3 regions of the Blastococcus sp. SYSU DS0619 genome follow, and region 1 is predicted to be linked to each of the others. Evidence: riboswitches for the same ligand, from Rfam matches in the RefSeq annotation. Region 1 holds a riboswitch; each other region holds the start of a gene.
What was found. A riboswitch is a leader RNA that binds a small molecule or an ion and turns the genes downstream of it on or off. The one in region 1 is predicted to bind cyclic di-AMP.

Region 1 (2,253 bases):
CGCGGGCGCCTGGTCCACGGGCACCACGGTCACCCCGACCGCGAACCCGCCACCCGACGACATACCCGCAGGCTAGGCGCGGGGTACGACACTCTCGGCCGCACGGCCGGGGTCGAGCAGCGATCACCCACGGGCGACCGGCGGGTGGCGGGCACCCCCTAGACTGCTCGGCACGACGGACGAGTCGGCTGGGCGGTCGCGTCGGCGGGGGAGACCCCGTCGCCGAGGAACGTCCGGGCTCCACAGGGCAGGGTGGTCGTTAACGGCGACCCGGGGTGACCCGCGGGACAGTGCCACAGAAAACAGACCGCCAGCGCGTGCGCTGGTAAGGGTGAAACGGTGGTGTAAGAGACCACCAGCACGCCGGGTGACCGGCGTGGCTCGGTAAACCCCACCCGGAGCTAGGTCAAGAAGGGGCGGCGGTTCTCTGCCGTCCTGCGCAGGCGTTCGAGGGCGGCCCGCCCGAGCCTGCGGGTAGACCGCTGGAGCCTGTCGGCAACGGCAGGCCTAGATGGATGACCGCCCATCGGGAGGCCGCAAGGCGCCCGTGGACAGAACCCGGCGTACAGGCCGACTCGTCCGTCACCCCGCCCGCCCGCGCGGCGGAACCGGCGCCCTGCGCTGTCACCTGATCGGGTGAATCCGGGCGCTGCGCGCACGGTTGGTGACGGCGTGTGCGGCTACGCGGAGGGTCCCCGAAAAGGTCGGGAACGATCTCCTCGGGTCCGCTCGGTCTGCATACCGTTCCTCCGTCCGCCGCTCGGCGGGCCCGGATGGCCGCCCGCCGAACCTGCCCACGGCCACCCGGTGTCGACACGACGGGCAGGCGCGGGGGACCCACCGTTCAGTGGCCCTCCGGGACCTCGGGGTGAAGCCGCAGCACGCGGCCGGGCAGCTCTCGCCCGAACCCGACAGCTAACTCCGCAGGCGGCGAGAGGCTCAATCCTTCATGCGCATCAGCCACCGCACCGCGGGCCGACACCGTCGCCCCACCCGCAACCGCGTCCTGACCGCCGTGGCCTACCCGGCTGTGGTCCTGGCGGCGGCCTCGGCCGTCACCCTGGGCACCGTCGGCACCGCAGCCGCGCATCCGGGCGAGCACACGGTCCAGTCCGGCGACACCCTCGGCAAGCTCGCGGCCGCCCACGGCACCTCGTGGCGCGACATCTACCAGGCGAACCTCGCCACGATCGGCTCCGACCCGAACCTGCTGCGCGTCGGGCAGGTGCTCACCATCGGCGGCTCGGCTGCGGCGCCGGCTGCCACCCCCGCGCCCGCCGCGGCGGGCTCGTACGTCGTGGTCGCCGGGGACACGCTGGCCGGGATCGCGGCTCGCCACGGCACCACCTGGCAGGACCTGCACGCCCTGAACCTCGGCGTCATCGGCCCGAACGCCAACGTGCTGCGCGTCGGTCAGGTCCTCGCCCTGAGTGGCGGGGGAGTGGTGACCGAGCGCGCCAGCCGGGACGAGCGGCCCGTCCCGGAGCCGGCCGTGGTGTCGGGGGCCTACGACCGGTGGGACGCGCACGTCCGCCCCGCCGTCCAGGAGATCGCCGAGCAGTTCGGCATCGGCACCGTGCTCACCCGCCCCGGCCACAGCCCCACGGAGGGCCGGGCGGCCGACTTCATGGTCTACGACGACTCGGCCACGGGCGACGCCGTCGCCCAGTACGCGATCGACAACGCGGGTCGGTTCGGCGTGGACTACGTGATCTGGGAGCAGCGGATCGCCGGGTCGTGGACCGGGTGGGCGTGGCAGGCCATGGAGGACCGCGGATCGCCCACGGCCAACCACATGGACCACCCGCACGTGGCCTTCGTCGCGGGCTGACCGATTCGCGGGGCCGCTGGGTCCACCGCTGAGGACGAGCGCCCCCTGCCCGGGTCCGGGCAGGGGGCGCTCGTCGCCGCACCGGCTGCTCAGCTGGTCGCACGTCGGTCACCCGTGGTTCGCCCACCGGCCGCCGGGCCGTCGCTTTCGCTCACCAGGGTCGGGACCACCCGTCCTGAGACCCCTGGAGCCCTCCTGTGTCACCCCGCGCCCGGCTGCTCGCCTGCACGTTCCCCACGGCTGCCCTGGTTCTCGCCGCCACCGTCGCCCCGGCCGCGGCCGCGCCGGCGCCCGCGCCGGCCTTCGCCGAGCTCGCCACCTTCGAGGTGAGCGGTGAGGTCGCCGAGATCCTCGCGGTGACCCCCGACGGCCGGACGCTGCTCTACACCGACTCGGCCACCGGCGAGGTCGGGCTGGTCGAC
Region 2 (2,253 bases), on a different contig from region 1:
GGCGGTGGCCACGCGGGCGGAGGCGAAGCTCGGCATCCTCGGGGCGATGTACGGCGGCACCCGCGGCGAGAGCGGCCGGATGATGCCCCGGCTGACCCGCCGTTACCCGCAGGCCATCGGCCTGGTCGAGGCGGCCGCCCGGGCGGGGGAGCGCGGGGAGGTGGTGCACACGCTGCTGGGCCGGGGATCGCCGCCGCCCGCCGGGGCGTGGGCGCAGCGCGCGGTCGATCTCGGCGAGCCCGCGGAGCAGCCCGGCTCGCGGGACGAGCGCGACCGGGCCCGCCGCGCCTGGGGCCGGTTCACCCGCAACTTCGTGGTCCAGGGCACCGGCGCGGAGTGGGCGCTGTGCTGGCTGGCAGACCTCCGCAACCGGCTGTGGCGGCTGGGCGGCGACGGCCCCTTGGAGAGCCGACCGCACCTGGTGTTCTTCCTGCACGACGAGGTCGTCGTGCACGCGCCCGAGCAGCTCGCCGACGAGGTGGTGACGGCGGTGCGGGCCGCGGCGTCCACCGCCGGGCGCCTGCTGTTCGGCGGCTTCCCGGTGGACTTCCCGCTCGACGTCGCCGTGGTCCGGTCGTGGGCCGACGCCGGCTGACCGGATGCGGCCCTTACACCGCCGATGGGCCCGGAGCCGGCACGCGACACACCTCACGCCGTGGAAATAGCCCGCTCCTCGTTGTCACGGATGCATAACGGCGGTTACCGTGGCCAGGTCCGATCGGTCGCCACGTCCCCATCCGGGGAGTCCGGTCGGACGCCGCCGAGTCGCCCGCTGCCATCGCGCCGCGGGTGAGCCGGGGACCCACCGCAGCACTGGGGTGAATCGCGCGCCGAGCACGTCGGCGCGGGTAGGGCGACTTCCACGCCCGAATCCGTCAGCTAACCCGGTAGGCGGCAACGGAAGAAACGGAGAGCCGCCGCATGGCGCGCCCTTGCACCACCGCACGCCTCAGCTCCCGCCGGCACCGCCGCACCCGGGTGCGTCCGCGGAGCTGATCGCACCGCGCACCCGGCGTCCCGCCCGCTGTCCGGCCACCTCCGAGCACTTCCCGCTCGACCGGCTCCTCGCCGTCTCCCGGTGGCCCGCCCAGCCGGCCCGACGCCGGCGCCCCGCTGCCCGCACCCCCGCCGCGGCCCGCCCTCCGGCCGGCCGCGTGACACCTTCGGAGCTCCCGCACCCATGAACCCCCGCACCACCACGTCCGGCCGCCGCCGGCCCCCCGCGCACGTCCGCCGCCCGGCCATGTACCTGGCGGTCGCCGCAGCCGGCGCCGTCCTGGTCAACACCCTCGTCGGCGTCGAGCCGGCCGCGCAGGCCGTGGCGGAGACGCCGCAGTCGGTCAGCGTCGCCCAGGAGCTGGGGCTCACCGCCTCCTCCGGTCCCATCGACGTCACCGAGGACCTCGCGCCGCTGCAGGACCTCGCCGCCAGCCGCAGCACCCGCGACGCCGAGCAGGCCGCGGCTCAGCAGGCGCAGGCCGCCGCCGACCAGGCGGAGCTCGACCGGCAGCAGGCCGAGGCCGAGGCCGCCGCCCGCGCCGAGGCCGAGGCGAAGGCCAAGGCGGAGGCGGAGGCCGCTGCCGCCGCCGCGTCGGCGGCAGCCCCCGCGCCGGCGGCCGCGGCCGCGAGCCCCAGCCAGCAGGCCCGCGCCGCCGCGACGGCGGCCGCATCGGTGGTCGCGTCGGCGGTCGCCAAGATCAGCAACACCGCGGGCAGCCACCGGCCGGTGGTGCAGGCGGCGGCCGACGCCGTGGTCAGCAACGTGCCCGGCGCCGCCGGCATCACGCTCGGCGGCACCCGCGCGAGCGCGGCCGACCCGGGTGGCCACCCGTCCGGGCTGGCGCTGGACTACATGGTGATGTCGAACGCGGCGCTCGGTGACGCGATCGTCGAGTACCACCGGGCGCACTGGGACGAGCTGGGCGTGGACTACCTGATCTGGGAGCAGCGGATGCTGTCCTCGGCCGGGGGGTCCTGGAAGGCCATGGAGAACCGCGGCAGCGCCACGGCCAACCACTTCGACCACGTGCACGTGAACTACCAGGGCTGAGCGCCGTCACCCCGGGCCCGTGGGGTCCGGGGTGCGGCCGGTCCCGCGGGCCCGGGTCAGTCCGGACGGGCGGCGAGGAGTGGGCCGTCCTCGTCCAGGGCCCGCGCCAGCTCCGGTGAGTGGCGCACCGGGAGCGGGCGGCCCGTGCGTGCGACCGCGGCGTCCAGGTGGTCGAGCAGCAGCAGCCGCCCGGCGGACGACAG
Region 3 (2,253 bases), 120 kb from region 1:
GTGCTCCACCTGCAGGCGGGGGTTGCACTCGAGGAAGACGAAGCGCGCGGGGTCGCCGGCCGGCACGAGGAACTCGACGGTGGCCAGGCCGCGGAGGCCGACCTGCCGGGCGAGCGCGGCGGCGGCGTCGTGCAGCTGCTTCCGGACCGCGCCCGGCAGGTTCGGCGCCGGCGCGATCTCGACGACCTTCTGCCGGCGGCGCTGCAGCGAGCAGTCGCGGTCGCCGAGGACGACGACGTCCGCGTCCGCGTCGCCGAGCACCTGCACCTCGATGTGCCGGGCGTCCTCGACCAGCTCCTCGGCGAGCAGCGCGTCGGCGCCGAAGGCGACCCGGGCCTCGTCGGCCACCGCGGCGAACGCGGCGGCGACGTCGTCGCCCCGGCGGAGGATGCGGGTGGCCCGCCCTCCCCCGCCGAACCGCGCTTTCAGCATCACCGCGCCGGTGGCATCGAGCAGGTCGACGACCTGGCCGGTCGTGGCGTCGGTGGTGCCCCGCGGGACCGGGACGCCGGCGGCCTCGGCGGCCGAGCGGGCGAGCACCTTGTCCCCGAGCGTCTCCAGGACGGGGGCGCCGGGGCCGACGACGGTCGGCGCACCGCCGTCGTCCCCGCATGCGCGCGGGAGCGCTGGGTCCTCGGAGAGGAAGCCGTAGCCGGGGTGGATCAGGTCGCAGCCGGCGGCGCGTGCGGCCTGCACGATCGCCGCGGCGTCGAGGTGGGCGGCGGGTCCGCTGCCGGGGAGGAAGTGCGTCTCGTCGGCGGCGGCGAGGTGGGGTGCGTCCGGCTCGTCGGAGGCCGTGACGGCGACCGACGTCAGCCCCTCGGCGGCCGCCGCGCGGGCGATGCGGACGGCGATCTCGCCGCGGTTGGCGATCAGCAGGCGGGCCACCCGGCGATGCTCGCACGCGCTCCGACGAGCTGTGGCGACGGTCACCGGGGCGGTCGCGAGCGGATCGGAGCGCACGCGATCGTGGACGGAGAGTCGAGGCATGCCGCGCGTCAGGAAGTAAGTGCGCGGTCGCGCTCCGTGCCGGCGGACGGAACCGGCCGGGATCGTGCGACGGGATCGGCCGTGGTCCGCTCGCGAGTCGCGTTCCCGACGGGGCGCCGTCGTCCTCCCGATCCGGCCCCGCCAGGCCCGTCCGGCCGCTTTGTGACCTTTCCGTGACATGCCTAGCGTCGTCGCCGGTCCGCCCGGGGCCGCGTCGTCACCACCACCGGTGACACCCGTGCGGACACCGCCGAACCAGGCGTCGGATCGCTCCGCCGCCCGGACCGGGGACCCACCGCAGCACTGGGGTGAAGCGTGACCGGCATGCCCGGGAGCGCCGGGCGAGTTCCCCGCCCGAACCCGTCAGCTAACCCGGTAGGCGGTTGTCGGAGAACAGGAGAAACCGTCGTCCATGACGACCACTCGCACGACCTCGGTCACCCGTCGCTCCCTCCGCGGGGCGGCGCTCGCGCTCGTCACCGGAGCGGGCATCGCCCTCTCCCCGCTCCCCGCCGTTGCTGATGTCGGCGGCGGTGGCACCTCCGGCGGCACCGTCACCGTGACGGTCGCCCCGGTCGTCGCACCGACGCACGCCGCCCAGGTGGCGGTCGACACCGCCCTCGCCCAGCAGGGCAAGCCCTACGTCTGGGGCGGCACCGGCCCCGGCGGCTACGACTGCTCGGGCCTCACCTGGTCGGCCTACCAGGCCGCGGGCCTGGAGATCCCCCGGACCTCGCGGGCGCAGTCGACGGCCGGGGTCTACGTGGACCGGGCCAACCTGCAGCCCGGCGACCTGATCTTCTTCTACGACCCGGTCGGCCACGTCGGCATGTACATCGGGGACGGGCTGATGGTGCACTCCTCGACCTACGGCCAGCCGGTGGCGGTCGTCCCGGTCGACTCGATGTGGGGCTACAACACCGCGCGCCGCATCGTCTGATCACTCCTGCGACGGTTCCCCCGGGTGTGCGCGCACGCCCGGGGGGACCGCGCGACTACACAGAGCGGAGGGTCGCCCGCTTCAGCCGGATGATCAGCCGCATCCCGCCGGACTCGGCCAACTCCTGCTGCCGCGCACGCAGCTGCTCCCCGAGCTGCTCGAGGCGCTCCTCCCCCAGCGCGTGCGACTGGGGGAACATCCGCTGCTCCTCCTCCATCGTGTGGTGGCGCACCGTGTTCTCCAGCATGCGCACCTCGGTGGTGAACTCCGGGTCGGTGACGTCCATGCGCATGACGGTCGCGACCTGGTCGTCGATCTGCCGG

Region 2: it holds a riboswitch for cyclic di-AMP, as region 1 does, so the genes downstream of both, ACI79T_RS11155 (hypothetical protein) here and ACI79T_RS09630 (LysM peptidoglycan-binding domain-containing protein) in region 1, are expected to answer to the same signal.
Region 3: it holds a riboswitch for cyclic di-AMP, as region 1 does, so the genes downstream of both, ACI79T_RS09020 (C40 family peptidase) here and ACI79T_RS09630 (LysM peptidoglycan-binding domain-containing protein) in region 1, are expected to answer to the same signal.

What each region holds. Positions count from the first base shown of each region.
Region 1 is NZ_JBJHAM010000005.1:226,145-228,397, reverse strand. It holds gene ACI79T_RS09640 (DUF222 domain-containing protein) at 1-63, opposite strand, end outside; RNA gene rnpB (RNase P RNA component class A) at 181-582, shown strand; cyclic di-AMP (ydaO/yuaA leader) riboswitch at 829-925, shown strand; gene ACI79T_RS09630 (LysM peptidoglycan-binding domain-containing protein) at 950-1,831, shown strand; gene ACI79T_RS09625 (hypothetical protein) at 2,029-2,253, shown strand, end outside.
Region 2 is NZ_JBJHAM010000007.1:98,212-100,464, reverse strand. It holds gene ACI79T_RS11160 (bifunctional 3'-5' exonuclease/DNA polymerase) at 1-595, shown strand, start outside; cyclic di-AMP (ydaO/yuaA leader) riboswitch at 764-909, shown strand; gene ACI79T_RS11155 (hypothetical protein) at 1,181-2,050, shown strand; gene ACI79T_RS11150 (hypothetical protein) at 2,107-2,253, opposite strand, start outside.
Region 3 is NZ_JBJHAM010000005.1:106,134-108,386, reverse strand. It holds gene ACI79T_RS09025 (carboxyl transferase domain-containing protein) at 1-888, opposite strand, end outside; cyclic di-AMP (ydaO/yuaA leader) riboswitch at 1,229-1,387, shown strand; gene ACI79T_RS09020 (C40 family peptidase) at 1,403-1,930, shown strand; gene ACI79T_RS09015 (hemerythrin domain-containing protein) at 1,986-2,253, opposite strand, start outside.